DNA from 2 places in the Halalkalibacter sp. HAAS-P014 genome. Region 2 is predicted to be linked to the other one. Evidence: a T-box and tRNA genes for the amino acid it is inferred to sense, from the RefSeq annotation. Region 2 holds a T-box; the other holds one or more tRNA genes.

Region 1 (8,186 bases), on a different contig from region 2:
CAGATAGTTGAATTTCCTCAATTTCATTGTATCCACTAAATGTCATATCGATCTTTTCAGAAATCTGTACCGGATCTCCACTATCTAACAAATCATATTGAAGCACATAGTTAATCTCCATAGCCTTAACTAAAAATGATTGCTTATCTATGAAAACCACGATACTCAAATCCTCAATTTCACTATGCTCTAAATAAAGATCATTAATTGACTTTTCCATCGGATCGGTTGAAATAAAGTAAGGATAAAACGAGGAAAATAAGTTTTTATTCTTTTCATTTTTCACGGAATATCCGTAGCTGTAATACTCTTCTTGCTCTTCCTCGGTAAACTCTAATTGATCCAACATAACCTTGAATTTTTCTAAGCCATCAATCATGTGGTCTGGTCGCTGATTATTCTCAGCTTTTAATAACGGTTCCTCACTTGATGCTTCCCTATAATAAATTTCATTCCCTAATTGATACACTTCTAATTCTGATAGAAATAGGTCATGCTCTTTCACTAAAAATGCTCTAAATGGCGAAACAAGCGTCTCCCCTTGTAAGTGCGAAACCGTTTCATTCCCAACCCCATCAATATACACGGAATTAATTTCAAAAAGATAACTTTCTACTTCATTCATATTTTCAATTGTATGCTCGAGTATTTTTTCAGTCGATAGATTCTCATCTACTCTACAACCTGTAGCTACTAAAATTGATAGTAATGCCATCAATAACATTGTCTTCATCTAATTCCCCTTTCGTCCATTACTTTCTTAACGTTTCTACTTTTTTCTATAGAGGTTTAACAACTATCAGACAGGGTATCAAACTAATATACAAAAAGAAAGGGGTTGGTCGTAAAACAACATCAGAAAAGCGTCGTAATTCTTACAGTTACACAGAGTTGGTTTACCAGCCACACTGTATTCGGCATTAAGCCCGAAAAACAATTTCATAAAAGATCCAAGATCCATTAAAGAAAAACTAAAGAATAGAAAGTAATTTTATAGAAAGGATTGGTATAGAATGGCTACCGTTACTGCTGGATTCCAAGTTTTGCCGAACGGAAAAGATATGTACACTGATGGAATGATTCCTGAAGTCCTGAATTTAGTAAAAGAATCAGGTCTTGAATTTTATATCGGTCCAATGGAGACCGTTATAGAGGGTGATTTACATGAAGTATTTGACGTCATTAAGGAAGCACAAACTTTAGGAATTAACACCGGCGCATCTGAATGTATCACGAATATAAAGATTCATTATAAACCGAGTGGTGTCTCAATTGAAGATAAAGTATATTAATGATAACTTTAGCAACTATGCTAAGGGGATTATAGAGATATTAAAAGGCAGAGCCTGTGGCGAAGCTCTGCCTCTTCATATTACAAATAATTTCAGAAACAAAAAAGGCGAAGCATCGCTCCCCCTGAGTAATAATTAGCTTTAATTTACCTCATCAAAATATAAAAACTCTGTTTTAAAATACAGCGAGTCTGGTTTTTTGGCTCCACGTTTGTCAAGTTCACAAAATAGGTTTTTGTATTCCACTAAAGATAATTGCCCGAAAATATAACTTTTTTGAATATGGTCTAATAATTCATTTTCATCGAACGGCTCACGCTTTTCAACTAGTACAAAACGATTAATTAGATCTTCTACTTTCATAGCAACTCACTCATTTCCCCAAGGTTTTTGATGTGTATGCGCTTACATAAGGAGTATAACACAGGAGTTGCTTTATTTATTAATTTTTGAAAATTCAAACTTGCGACAGATTTATACATATAGCTACAAATTTTAAATTGCTAATACAAGCTTTGTTTGGGCAACCAAAAGTGAACATAAGACAATGACAATTTAAAAGGCAAAAGCCATATAATGACTTTGCCTTTTACTTTCTAATGGAGATGATCGACTCTTACCTGGAAGTGGCGTGCACTATTCCATCTTACTAGTAAACATACGCTGTACCAACGATAACTAATAGAATAAACAGCACTACGATTAACGCGAAACCTGTAGCTGGTTTATAACCGTGAGACATTCCAAGCCCTCCTTTCATCACTTTTTGCGAGTATCACCCTCGCATTATCAATGTATGTTGCAGGGTTATTTTTTGCATAGTTAGGTCAACTACTAAAAGCGTGGAATTTTCGCATTTAGAATTGAAATAAATTAGCAATGTATTATCATTACTCGAGTTTTCAATCAACAAGTCCAAAAAGAGCTCACCCGAAAAATTCAGGTAAGCTCTTTTTTAAAATCACTAATCACTCTTCAACCTTATTACTACCTCTCGAAGTTGAACACCCATTGATTGAATGACGATCGCAATTCGAATTAAAATTGATGCTCAATTCGTTCTTCCGGTTCTGTTTTCCGGTCCCTTCCGATCTACTCCGAGTTTGCGTCTACTTCCACTCACTACCCTAGTAATAAGTACACCTTATTACGACAAAACAAAAAAGGCCAATTTTTGCTGACCTTTTCAAAAGTATTTATGTATAATTGCATAATGGCGCGCCCTAGAGGATTCGAACCTCTGACCGACGGCTTAGAAGGCCGTTGCTCTATCCTGCTGAGCTAAGAGCGCAAAATGGTGCGGGTGAAGGGAGTCGAACCCCCACGTCATAAGACACTAGATCCTAAGTCTAGCGCGTCTGCCAATTCCGCCACACCCGCAATCAATTGTAATGGTGGAGCCTAGCGGGATCGAACCGCTGACCTCCTGCGTGCAAGGCAGGCGCTCTCCCAGCTGAGCTAAGGCCCCAAGAAATTATAACCGTGCACCAACCATTGATTCGCACACATAAGCGTTACTTATGCAGCCAGCTCGATCAGGGTTACCTACGGCACACAGAATAATCTACTTATGGCTGCTCCCTTCCGGACCTGACCAAGTTCATAGGCTTCTGTTGCGTAGACCCCAATTGTCAACACCGCTTGCATAAGGCAAACCTTACATGTAACGAACCGCTGGATGGAATTCAACTCTGCTAAGGCGGATTGCAGATTACAGGGCACCGCCATCTCCCCATCTAGCACGGTATGTATAGTTGTTATACCTTATGTTTTAAAAAGTTGGTGACCCGTACGGGATTCGAACCCGTGTTACCGCCGTGAAAGGGCGGTGTCTTAACCGCTTGACCAACGGGCCATAAAAACCGAAAAGATTAATGGCGGAGAAGGAGGGATTTGAACCCTCGCGCCGGTTGCCCGACCTACACCCTTAGCAGGGGCGCCTCTTCAGCCACTTGAGTACTTCTCCACATTTTTGCCAAAAAGCAATAATAACTGGTGGAGGATGACGGGATCGAACCGCCGACCCCCTGCTTGTAAGGCAGGTGCTCTCCCAGCTGAGCTAATCCTCCATTTGAATGGTGGACCCTGTAGGACTCGAACCTACGACCAATCGGTTATGAGCCGAGTGCTCTGACCAACTGAGCTAAGGGTCCTCTCTAGAAATGCATTTGAAAAGTCTATTGCGACGACAAAATTAATCTTAGCATAAAACAAAATTCCACGCAAGTACTTTTCAGCAATTAAATCAATCATTAGAACTTTTTTTCAAATTTAAAAGCCGACACAAAACATATTAATATAATAAAAACGCATTAGCAACCTTTTTTTGAAAATAATTAAAGAAAGGTCAATTTAAATAGAAAATAGATCTCTAAAGTACTACCACAATAAGCTTACTCTATTCTAAGTAACTTTTAGAAGTAGATTAATAAAGAAAACCAACCAAGAAAACTTGGTTAGTTCACATAATATTACCTTACTTCACTGTATTAGATTTATTTACTAACGAGAATCCTTCATACCCCCTAGCTGCAACTTCACTACATTTTTCGCGGTAAGCTCCAACTCCTCCAAGGTAGATTAAAAACCTGCGTGCCTTACCAGGGATATTTTGTCCGGTGTACCAGGAGTCTGTTTTAGTAAACAGTGTTGCTTCAGCAACCTCTCTACAGTGCTTACTCCATGCCTCTTCTGCCTCAACTTTTGCCTCAATTGTCCCGATATCTTCTTTTCTAAGGTATTCTATACAATCAGAAATCCATTCTACATGCTGCTCTATTGATACAGGCATGTTACTTAGAACAGAAGGACTTTCAGGGCCAGTAATCATAAACATGTTTGGAAATCCAGCTGTTGTAATACCAAGGTATGTTCTTGTTGCGGCTCCGTTTTCCCATTTTTCCTTAAGCGTAATCCCATCCCTGCCTCGAATGTCCATTTTAAATAATGTTCCTGTCATCGCATCATAGCCTGTCGCAAACACAATAACATCTAGTTCGTATTCAGCTTCCTCCGTTCGGATCCCTTTTTCTGTAATTTCCACAATCGGCGCATTCTTTACATCAATCAATGATACATTTTCGCGGTTAAAAGTTTCATAGTAATTTGTATCTAAAATTGGCCTTTTCGTACCATAATAGTAAGTAGGTAACAGTTTTTCAGCAAGTTTAGGGTCATGAACAGTTTCTTTAATTTTAGCCCGAATGAATTCAGCAGCAGTTTCATTTGATTTTTCATTAATCGTTATATCTTGATACGTTTCTGTGAAAAATCCAGACCCCCCGTGTTGCCAAGCAGTCTCATAAACCTTCTCACGCTCTTTTGCAGAGTCTTCTATCGCAGAAGGCTTTGGCTGCTTTGTCGGAAGTCCACCTGTTGACTTACGAATGGTTTCTTTAATTTCTTGGAAATTCTCTTTTGCTCTTTGTATATATTCAGGATCGTATAGGTGATTTCGTGCTGGAACCGTATATTGTGGAGTTCTTTGAAAAACTGAAAGATGTCCAGCTTCTTCAGCAATGACTGGAATCGCTTGAACAGCTGTTGATCCGGTTCCGATAACCCCAACACGCTTCCCTTTGAAATCTACACCTTCTTTCGGCCAACGCCCGGTATGGTACCATTCCCCTTTAAAGTTATCTAAACCTTTAAAATTAGGAATATTAGAAGTAGAAAGGCAGCCTACTCCTGTTATAAAGTACTTAGCTGACAAAGAAACTCCATCATCTGTTTGGATATACCACCTATTTCTTTCTTCATCATAACGGGCAGATGTAATACGCGTCTCAAACTGAATATCACGTCTCAAGTCAAATTTATCAGCTACAAAGTTTAAATAACGAAGAATTTCAGGTTGTGCCGGATAACGAGAAGACCATGTCCATTCCTTGTAAAGCTCCTCCGAAAAAGTGTAGTTATAATAGATACTCTCAGAGTCGCAGCGAGCGCCTGGGTAGCGATTCCAATACCATACACCACCTACACCATCTGCTGCCTCATAAACACGGGTAGAAAAGCCAGCCTCACGTAAACGGTGAAGCATATAAAGACCTGAAAACCCCGCCCCAACAACAACTGCATCTAAGTTAATAACTTTATTTTTCTTTGCCATTCTACCTACCTCCCGAACTTTGCATTGTTAGTTGATCACTTGTTCCTCGCTTGTAAGCCCTTACATTTTATTATTTACTATTTTAGTTCACGTAAAAACTGCTTCATTTTGTCTATAGATCCTTTAATACGGTCTGGGAATACAGCCATATTAGTAAAATACCCGTGAACTAATCCTAACTCGCAAGTCGTTGCAACTTTCACTCCTGCCTCTTTAAGGCGATTAGCATATTCAATTCCTTCATCGCGAAGAACATCACATTCTGCTGTGATCACAAAAGCTGGAGGTAAATTGCTTAAATCATCAGCTAATAACGGGGCGACATGAACATTTTGCGTATCTTCATCATTGTTAATATAATAATTTCCAAACCAAATCATCAAATCCCGATCAAGACCAAAACCTTTTTCAAATTCCTGATAAGATCCTGTATCATAACTGAGCTTTGTCACTGGATAAATTAAAACTTGACCTGCAATTTCAGGACCGTTGTTATCCCTTGAAATCAACGATACGACTGCAGCAAGGTTCCCACCGGCACTATCTCCACCAACCACCAAATTGGAAGCGCTTCCGTTTAATGACGCAGCGTGTTCACTTACCCATTTCAAGGCACTATAAGAATCTTCCACAGGAACCGGAAATTTATATTCAGGAGCAAGCCTATAATCTACAGAAACAACAATTCTACCCGTTTTATTTGCAATCATTCGACAGCTTGCATCCGATGTTTCAAGATCCCCAATGACCCAGCCTCCACCATGATAGTAGACAAATATTGGAAAAGGCCCTTCACCCTCTGGTGTGTAGATCCTTACTTTAATTTCAGCATCATCGCTGACGGAAATAAGCTGGTCTTCTACCTTTGCAAGTCGTGCTAGCTCTACTTCTACCGGTGGGGCTTGTGCGAACATATCTCTTACAGCTTGCGCCTCCATTTCATGTAAAGCTGGCATTGCATTAAAAGCCTCCAAATAAGCCTTTGCTTGTGGGTCTAAATTAGCCATCGAAATCATCCTTTCTAGTAAATTAATCAGGATTTTTTATAGTCAGGTTAGTCTAAGTTGCTTAATTAAATAATATAATTTTCTGTATAATAAAAATATTCCTAATTTTGAATATATTACTACCTCAAAAAGGAGATGATATAGGTGACGTCCCAATGTACCATTCAGGAAACTGTGCGAAAAATTGAAACTGCTTCTAGTCAAGAAGAGCAATTGTACCAAGCTCTTGAAGTATATTTGGACCTTTTCCCCGTTTCGAATGCATATTTATTTAGGTTCTCCCCTTTAGGCTACCTTGGGGAAGGTATTATTTCCTTTTCTACATCTGGTCTTACTCAAATTAGAGACATTCGCGATGATATTAGGTCATTACCCATCATCTATAAATCAATTCGTGAAAGAAAAGCAAAGTTTTGTACAGGGTATGAACATTTCATTAATATAAGCAGTAAATATGTATTATCAAGCTCTACTAACTCCTTACTTGTTACTCCTATCTTCTTCGGCTCAATGACAATTGGCTATATATGCACAAATGAGTTTGTTGAGGGATCAAAAATAGATGAGAGGGTTCTATCTGCATGTACCTTGTACGGAAAACTTGTTGGGAAGACATTAGAGGATTTCTATCGATCAGAAGATACAGTTTTATTAAGCAGAAGAGAGATGGAGGTAATGAGACGAGTAGCTTCTGGAGAGAGTACAAAAGAAATGGCTGCTTCCATGTATATAAGTGAAGCAACCGTTAAGCAGTATGTAAAATCAGCTATTCAGAAACTAAATGCACAAAATCGTACACAAGCTGTTGCCGAGCTGTTTCGACGAGGTATTCTTCATTAAAATGAAGCGTTTACTTTATTAATAAGGAGGTGGCTAAGGGGAAGAAAGAACCCCTGCCCCTCCCATCTATTAACCTATACTAGTAATCTTACTCCAAACTTTTATGATACGTAATACTATGATAGTTCACATACTCATTCAAGCCAGAAATACCTCTTTCCCAGCCGATTCCACTTCTTTTAACACCACCAAACGGAACTAGATTCATTCCAAGAGGAGAATCGACACTTCCATTTATTCCTGTACAACCAGCTTCGATTTTCCTTGCAATACGTAAGCCTCTTTCGTAATCAGATGTCCAAACAGATGAACCAAGGCCATATTCAGTATCATTAACCATTTGAATTACTTCATCTTCATTTTTATAGGATACTAATGGTACAACTGGTCCAAACTGTTCACATTGAACGACCTCTTCTTCATTTTTCACATGAGTAATGACTGTTGGTTGAATGTAATAACCGTTATTCCACTGATCTGGATTTAATTTAGTACCCAATTCCGTTACTCTTGCATATTGTTTTGCTTTTTGTATGAGTGTAGTAACGTAGTCATATTGCTGTTTATTATTAACAGGAGCGAATGTCGCCTCTTTATCAAGACCGTGGCCAATTTTATATTGGTCGACAAGATTTAAAAAAATGGAACATGCTTCATCATAGATTGATTCTGGAATATAAATTCTTTTTGTAGCAACGCATACTTGACCAGATCGCCTAAATGTCAAATTTACGATTTCAGGTAATACTTTTTCAAGATTCACATCATCTAAAATAATAGCCGGATCATTACCACCTAGTTCAAAATGCACTCGCTTTAGCGAATCAGCAGCGGATTTCATGATATTAGTAGCTGTGTTTTCCCCACCAGTCAATGTGATTTTTCGAACAAGTGGATGGGATGTTAATGCTTCACCTACATCAATATCCCCATGAA
Region 2 (8,186 bases):
AACATTATATGTAGGTTTCTTCTCAGTAATTATTGGTGCTGCCATTGGTATATTTCTCGGTATTGTCGCTGGTTATTACGGAGGTCGTACCGATGCAATTATTATGCGTATTATGGATGTCCTTTTAGCATTCCCTGGTATCTTACTTGCATTAGCGATTGTTAGTGTATTAGGTGGAAGTTTAACAAATGTAATCATCGCTGTTGGTATATTCTCTATACCTGTTTTTGCACGTATTGTAAGAGGATCAACTCTTTCTGTACGCAAACTTGAATATATTGATGCAATGAGAGCATTAGGCGCAAGTGATGGGCGTATTATTTTCAAACACATTTTACCGAATGTAACCTCTCCGTTAATTGTTCAGGCTACATTAAGTATTGCAACTTCTATTCTAACAGCAAGTGGTCTGTCATTCTTAGGAATGGGAGCTCAACCTCCTACACCAGAGTGGGGAGCAATGTTAAGTGGAGGAAGAGATTATATGTGGGGTGCTCCTCATGTTGCTTTTTTTCCAGGTGTAGCGATTGTCATTGTTGTTTTAGCTTTCAATATCTTTGGTGATGGCTTGAGAGATGCATTAGATCCAAAAATGAAAAACTAGAAAGAGGTGCAAAAAAATGTTTCAATTTATCCTGCGTCGTCTTATCCAGACGATTCCTGTGTTAATAGGTGTTACAATTCTTACATTTAGCTTGATGCACCTCATTCCTGGTGATCCGGCTCAAATCATGGCAGGTGAAACTGCTTCTCCACAACAAATTGAGCAAATGCGTGATAGATTAGGCTTAAATGATCCTCTTCCGGTTCAATATATGAATTATGTTACAGGCGCTATTCAAGGTGATCTTGGTAATTCGATTCGAAGTGGACGAGACGTTTCAAGCGAGATCGGAGCTCGTTTTTGGGTGACGATGGAACTTGCCATATACAGTACGATCTTAAGTGTATTTATTGGGTTAATAGCTGGGGTTATTTCAGCAACTAAACATTACACACTTACAGATGTTATTATTATGATTATCGCTTTATTCGGGCTATCGATGCCAAACTTCTGGCTCGGTCTTATGTTAATTCAATGGTTTGCAATCGGGATGGATATAGGTCCGATTAATACAGGTTGGTTTGCGGCTTCAGGTTGGGGGTCATGGCAACAAATCGTCTTGCCTGTTGTTACTCTAGGTACAGCTGGTGCAGCTATCATTGCCCGTATGACACGTTCAAGCATGCTAGAAGTTGTCGGACAAGATTATATCCGTACAGCTCGTGCTAAAGGTGTGAAAGAAGGAGTTGTCATTTATCGACACGCTCTAAAAAATGCCATGATACCAGTAGTAACAGTTGTTGGTCTCCAATTTGGAGCTTTACTTGGTGGAGCTGTATTAACGGAAATGGTATTTGCCGTTAACGGCATGGGGCGTTTAATCATTGACGCTATTCGTGCACGTGACTTCCCTATTGTTCAAGGAACTGTACTTGTGTTTGCGTTGATATTCGTTTTAGTTAACTTATTTGTAGATATTGCGTATCGCTTATTAAATAAACGTATTGATTTAAATTAACTTTTTAGCATTACTATATGTAGAAAGGTGTGAAACCCTATGACGACAAAGATCGACAACAAGGATGAAACAATTCTTGAAATTCGTGACCTTCGCACTTCGTTTTTTACAGAACAATTTGAGGTGAAAGCTGTCGATGGTGTCACTTTTTCTGTACCTAAAGGAAAGACACTAGGGGTTGTTGGTGAGTCAGGTTCTGGGAAGAGTATTACATCACTTTCAATTCTAAGACTAATCCAAAATCCTGGGAAAGTCGTAGGCGGTCAGATCCTTTTCAAAGGGGATGACCTTCTTCAAAAGACAGAAGCCCAAATGAGAAAAATTCGTGGGAACGAAATTTCAATGATTTTCCAAGAACCTATGACGTCTCTAAACCCCGTTTATACAGTTGGGCAGCAAATTGGTGAAGCATTTCAAATTCATGAGAAATTAAATAAAAAACAAGCGATTAAACGCTCAATAGATATGTTAAAGCTGGTTGGTATTCCATCTCCTGAACAGCGTGTGCATCAATATCCACATGAACTTTCAGGTGGGATGCGTCAACGTGTGATGATTGCTATGGCCTTAGCATGTAATCCTGAATTACTCATTGCCGATGAGCCAACGACGGCGTTAGATGTTACGATACAAGCTCAGATATTAGAATTAATGAAAGACTTACAAGATCGTTTAGGTATGTCTATTATTATGATCACTCATGACCTTGGTGTTGTTGCAGAAACATGTGATTATGTAGCGGTAATGTATTGTGGGAAAGTAGTAGAATATGCTTCGGTCGATGAATTGTTCCGTAACCCACGCCACCCTTACACAGTCGGATTGCTAAACTCTTTGCCTCGTCATGATATCGATCTAGAAGACGAAGAGTTATCTGTTATTAAAGGTGCCGTACCAAGTCCTGCAGATATGCCAATTGGATGTCGCTTTGCGCCCCGTTGTCCTTATTCAAGTGATATATGTGTAGAACGCCTCCCTAATTTAGAGGAAGATGAAAATGGCATGCAAATTCGTTGTTGGATCTACTCAGAGGAGTGGGATGGCGATCCGGAGGTGAACGTGTATGAAAAACGAACTACTGAAAGTTAAAGATCTTAAGCAATACTTTCCGATTAAAGGTGGTATTTTAGGTCGTACTGTTAACAATGTAAAAGCTGTTGATGGTGTGACATTTACCGTATATGAAGGGGAAACCGTTAGTATCGTAGGTGAATCCGGTTGTGGGAAATCAACAACCGGTAGAGCCATTCTAAGATTAGATGAACCAACAGCAGGTGAAGTCGTTTTTGATGGTGAGGACCTACTTTCTCTAAATAAAAAGCAAATGAGAAAGAAGCGTAAAGATCTGCAGATTATATTCCAAGATCCATATGCTTCAATCAATCCACGTCAAACAGTAAGACAAATACTTGAAGAAGCATTAGAAATTCAAAATGTTGTTCCACCTGAAAAACGTTCTGAGAAAATTCGTGATTTAATGGAGACAGTCGGACTTGGTGCGCATCAAGCTGATCGTTTCCCTCATGAGTTTAGTGGTGGTCAACGTCAACGTATCGGGATTGCGCGAGCATTATCGGTTGATCCAAAGTTAATCATCTGTGATGAAGCTGTATCGGCATTAGACGTTTCTATTCAAGCACAAGTATTGAACTTATTGAAAAAATTGCAGAAGGACTTTCAGCTTACGTATTTGTTTATCTCACATGATTTAGGGGTTGTACGTCATATTTCTGACCGAGTAATTGTTATGTATCTTGGACGAATTGTGGAAATCGGTGATAAAACATCGGTTTTTGATAACCCACAACATCCATATACAAAAGCACTACTATCAGCAATTCCTGTACCGGATCCAAATAAGAAAAAAGAACGTATCATCTTAAAAGGCGATGTACCTTCGCCAATCAATCCTCCATCAGGCTGTCGTTTCCACACACGTTGCCCGTTTGCAACAGACCTATGTAAAACTGATACGCCGGAATTGAAAGCAGAAGGTTACATGAAAGAAGGCCATCTAGCTGCATGTCACTACATGGATGAGATCGAATCAGGCAAACATAAACCGAAATACTAGAGAACACAAAAAACAGACCAAAGTGCGCGGTCTGTTTTTTGTGTTCTCTAAGCAATGAGCGTAGCCGGCGTTTTGTCTTTAGGCTTTTGAGTGGTCTTCTCAAAAGCCGTACGCCGTGCGCAGCCATTGCCACCTTCACTCTATATTCGGGACGTGGGTTTTTTTTCTCATAACAATAGCACTTCCTCGTTATATCTTTAGGCTTTTGAACGCTCTTCTCAAAAGCCGTACGCCGTGCGCAGCCATTGCCACCTTCCTGCTCTAACCAAAAAACCCAGACTGCATACAATATGCAGTCTGGGTTTTCCACTCTATTTAGCTGTAATCTTTTCTACGTTCCCCATATATGGACGCAATACTTTCGGGATTGTTATCGTTCCATCTTCTTCTTGATAATTCTCTAAGATAGCTGCGACTGTACGGCCAACTGCAAGACCAGACCCATTTAAAGTATGAACAAACTCTGGCTTCGCCTTTGGTTCAGGGCGATACTTAATATTGGCACGACGAGCCTGAAAATCCTCAAAGTTACTACAAGAAGAAATCTCACGGTATGAGTCGTTACTTGGGATCCATACTTCAATATCGTATTTCTTTGCTGCCGTAAAGCCTAAATCTGCTGTACACATACTTAATACTCTGTATGGCAATTCAAGCAGCTGCAAGACCTTTTCAGCGTGTCCAGTCAACACTTCTAACGTTTCATAAGAGTCTTCAGGTTTAACAAAACGTACAAGTTCTACTTTGTTAAATTGGTGTTGACGAATTAATCCTCGTGTATCACGACCTGCAGAGCCAGCCTCAGAACGGAAATTGGCACTATAAGCTGTATACGCACGTGGTAAATCATCAGCTGCTAGTATTTCATCACGATGTAAGTTCGTCACCGGCACTTCAGCAGTAGGAATTAGAAAATACTCTTGGTCTTGGATTTTAAATGCATCCTCTTCAAACTTAGGAAGCTGTCCTGTACCTGTCATACTCGCACGGTTAACCATATAAGGTGGTAGTACTTCCTCATAACCATGCTCATCTTGATGCAAGTCCATCATAAAGTTAATCAAAGCGCGTTCTAAGCGTGCACCTATTCCCTTATAGAAGACAAAGCGACTACCGGTTACTTTAGAGGCCCGTTCAAAATCGAGGATGCCAAGTTCTGTTCCTAAGTCCCAGTGAGCTTTCGTTTCAAAGCCAAAAGAACGAACCTCTCCCCATTTGCGAACTTCAACATTATCATCCTCTGTATCACCAACCGGTACACTTTCATGAGGAATGTTTGGAATCGTAAGCAGTATTCCTTCAAGATCTGCCTCTACACTACGTAACTGCTCATCAAGCGACTTAATCTTCTCGGAAACCTCTTTTGTTTCTTTAATTAAGTGATCAGCATCCTGTTTCTCGCGCTTTAATTGCGCTACTTCTTGAGACACTTGATTACGTCTGCTCTTAAGTTCTTCTACTTCAACAATAATTGTACGACGCTTTTCATCTAATTCTTCGAAATGATCAAGACCTGAAATATCTTCGCCTCTTGTCGCAAGTCTTGTCTTTATATCGTTAAAATCTTTACGCAAACGTTTAATATCTAACATTGGTTATCCTCCTCTTGTCTTATGTTTCCTATTCTACCAAATTACAAAGCAGATAAACATCCATGAGATCTGCTCCTGATACAGAAATATAGTCATTTAAAATTTTCTCCATAAAAAAATGCCCTCCCCCCTTCTATATTAGAAGGGACGAGAGCACCCGCGTTACCACCCTTGTTGCCTAGGTATTAGGACCGCTCTTCCCTAATACCTAAATACCACTCTAGCACTTAACGGCTGCTTACCGAGAAGATTTCATACTTCTGCTCAAAGGTGGATTCCATACAAGTACTGACTGGTTCACACCTGCCACCAGCTCTCTGCACAGCACGTTGTATGTACTAATCCTCATCTACGTTTTTACTTTATTGTTGTCTTGCTTGTTCTACAATCGAAACAAAGAATTGATGAAAACGATGATCATCAGTCAATTCTGGATGAAATGAGCATGCAAGGAAGTTACCTTGTCTTGCAGCAACAATTTCATCACCATACTTTGAAAGTACTTGTACATCTTCACCGACGTTTAAAATAAGTGGAGCACGAATGAAGACTGCACGTATATCTTCGCCTACGCCTGCAACATGAAGGTCCGTCTCGAAACTCTCACGTTGACGCCCAAATGCATTACGCTGCACTTTCATATCAATAACAGCTAAATGTCCGTCATCTTGCCCTTCGATCTGACCAGCCATTAATATAGCACCTGCACACGTTCCAAACATCGGTTTGCCTTGAGCTGCAAATTCTTTTAATGGTTCAAAGAAACCATAAAGATTAATGAGCCGGCGCATCGTTGTACTTTCTCCACCAGGTAATACTAAACCATCTAAGTCATCGAGTTGCTCAACTTTTTTTACAACAACGATTTCTGTATTTGGAGCCTCAAGGCATTTTACATGCTCTCTAACTGCTCCTTGTAATGCTAATACACCTATTTTAACCATTATGGATCCTTTCCCTTACAAAAAAGTCAAGCTTACCAGCCACGCTCTTGCATGCGCTCACTTGGGTTAAGAGTTGAAATTTCAATTCCCTTCATTGCTGTTCCAAGTCCTTTTGAAAGCTCAGCAATTAATGCATAGTCTTCATAGTGAGTTGTTGCTTCCACAATAGCACGAGCAAATTTTTCAGGGTTATCTGATTTGAAGATACCAGAACCAACAAATACTCCGTCTGCACCTAACTGCATCATTAATGCAGCATCTGCAGGAGTTGCTACACCACCGGCTGCAAAGTTAACAACAGGTAGTTTACCCGTTTCTTTAATTTGTAACAAAAGGTCAAATGATGCACCAAGGTTTTTCGCTTCTGTCATAAGCTCATCAGTAGACATTTGTTTTACTTTGTTGATTTGGCCTTGAATCATACGCATATGACGAACAGCCTCAACGATATTTCCTGTTCCAGGTTCACCTTTTGTACGAATCATTGACGCACCTTCACCAATACGACGTGAAGCTTCTCCTAAGTCACGTGCGCCACATACGAATGGAACAGTGAAATCACGCTTGTACAAATGGAATACTTCATCTGCTGGTGTTAACACTTCACTCTCGTCGATATAGTCAACACCCATCGCTTCAAGTACACGTGCTTCAACAATATGACCGATACGTGCTTTCGCCATTACTGGGATTGAAACTGCACCTAGTACTTCTTCTACGATTGTTGGATCTGCCATACGCGCTACTCCACCTGCAGCACGAATATCAGCTGGTACACGCTCAAGTGCCATAACAGCAACTGCACCTGCAGCTTCAGCAATCTTTGCTTGTTCAGCGTTGATAACGTCCATGATGACGCCACCTTTTTGCATTTCTGCCATACCTCTTTTTACTCTGTCTGTACCTGTTTGACTCATTTGTATATCCTCCTATACCGTTCTTATCGAAATTGAATGATTATCCTTCATTAGTATACCTTAAAACGAGCTTTTTCGCATAAATTTTCAGTATTTTATTTTAGCATAAAAGGGTCCCCCGTAAAAAGGACCCTTTTTTTGTATTTTATGAGAACCAACCTTTAACTGTATCTGCTGCACCATTCCAAACACCAGAAAAGAAGCCACCAATTGCACGCATTGTCATTGAGAACCAACCTGCTTTTTCAACAGCAACATCAGTTACAACAGGTACCTCTGCGCGCTGATACCCATATAAGAATTCCTCATCACTCTCTCCTGTATACACAAGGCTAAGAGTTCCAACCTCCGTACCTGCTTCAAACGGGGCAACAAGTTCACCATCTTCATTTAACAAGTCACTGTTTAAAATCAATTCAGTTGCGTATAAATCTTCTTCTCCATTTCTGATAACGGTTGAAAGAGGATCAACACTTGAAATGGTTACTTCACTTTCTTTACCTGCAGCAACAGGGACAACTCCTACTCCTTCAGGTGAGTAACCTGCATCAATTAACTCAACATGAGTAAAACTATTAAAACCATGATCTAATAACTTTTTCGTTTCATTAAAGCGATCATCGCGTGTTCCAGTACGCATTACAACAGAGATAAAACGCACACCGTCACGCTCTGCAGTTCCAGTGAAAGCATTTCCTGCAGCAGAAGTATAACCCGTTTTCAAACCGTCTATTCCTGGGTAATTATGTTGTGGCTCAATACCTTCTAACATCCAGTTCCAGTTACGCATATCAATGATGGTATCATCATCAGCTTGGAACGGCAAAGTAGGGATACTCGCTGTATCTAAAACTTCTGGATAGTCATTAATTAGATGGTAAGCAAGTTTTGCTGTCGCTCGTGCTGACATCATATTTTCAGCATTTTCACCAGTTCCGTCAGGGTGGTTACCTAGCAAATCAGAATTGTTCAATCCTGTTGTATTAACAAAATCATAATCTTCTAAACCAAGTTCTTCGCCTTTTTCATTCATCATTCTTACAAATTCAGTTTCAGAACCTGCAATTAGTTCAGCTAATGCGATCGTTGATGCATTG

Evidence for each region. The T-box of region 2 lies ahead of serS (serine--tRNA ligase). A T-box ahead of a tRNA ligase gene usually reads a tRNA of that ligase, here a tRNA-Ser.
Region 1: it encodes a tRNA-Ser, which carries the amino acid that the T-box ahead of serS (serine--tRNA ligase) is inferred to sense. The anticodon was not compared.

What each region holds. Positions count from the first base shown of each region.
Region 1 covers NZ_JBWQTV010000011.1:161,504-169,689, forward strand. The annotation lists gene AC1FXZ_RS09395 (DUF6612 family protein) at 1-733, opposite strand, end outside; gene AC1FXZ_RS09400 (thiamine-binding protein) at 1,014-1,292, shown strand; gene yppF (YppF family protein) at 1,434-1,655, opposite strand; gene AC1FXZ_RS09410 (YjcZ family sporulation protein) at 1,942-2,034, opposite strand; tRNA gene AC1FXZ_RS09415 (tRNA-Arg) at 2,507-2,583, opposite strand; tRNA gene AC1FXZ_RS09420 (tRNA-Leu) at 2,588-2,672, opposite strand; tRNA gene AC1FXZ_RS09425 (tRNA-Ala) at 2,685-2,760, opposite strand; RNA gene ffs (signal recognition particle sRNA large type) at 2,773-3,037, opposite strand; tRNA gene AC1FXZ_RS09435 (tRNA-Glu) at 3,073-3,147, opposite strand; tRNA gene AC1FXZ_RS09440 (tRNA-Ser) at 3,168-3,258, opposite strand; tRNA gene AC1FXZ_RS09445 (tRNA-Val) at 3,286-3,361, opposite strand; tRNA gene AC1FXZ_RS09450 (tRNA-Ile) at 3,369-3,445, opposite strand; gene AC1FXZ_RS09455 (flavin-containing monooxygenase) at 3,769-5,403, opposite strand; gene AC1FXZ_RS09460 (alpha/beta hydrolase) at 5,481-6,410, opposite strand; gene AC1FXZ_RS09465 (response regulator transcription factor) at 6,555-7,250, shown strand; gene AC1FXZ_RS09470 (aldehyde dehydrogenase family protein) at 7,339-8,186, opposite strand, start outside.
Region 2 covers NZ_JBWQTV010000033.1:3,562-11,747, reverse strand. The annotation lists gene AC1FXZ_RS21285 (ABC transporter permease) at 1-604, shown strand, start outside; gene AC1FXZ_RS21280 (ABC transporter permease) at 621-1,562, shown strand; gene AC1FXZ_RS21275 (ABC transporter ATP-binding protein) at 1,602-2,651, shown strand; gene AC1FXZ_RS21270 (ABC transporter ATP-binding protein) at 2,626-3,636, shown strand; gene serS (serine--tRNA ligase) at 3,948-5,228, opposite strand; T-box leader at 5,369-5,589, opposite strand; gene pdxT (pyridoxal 5'-phosphate synthase glutaminase subunit PdxT) at 5,591-6,172, opposite strand; gene pdxS (pyridoxal 5'-phosphate synthase lyase subunit PdxS) at 6,205-7,089, opposite strand; gene AC1FXZ_RS21250 (D-alanyl-D-alanine carboxypeptidase family protein) at 7,235-8,186, opposite strand, start outside.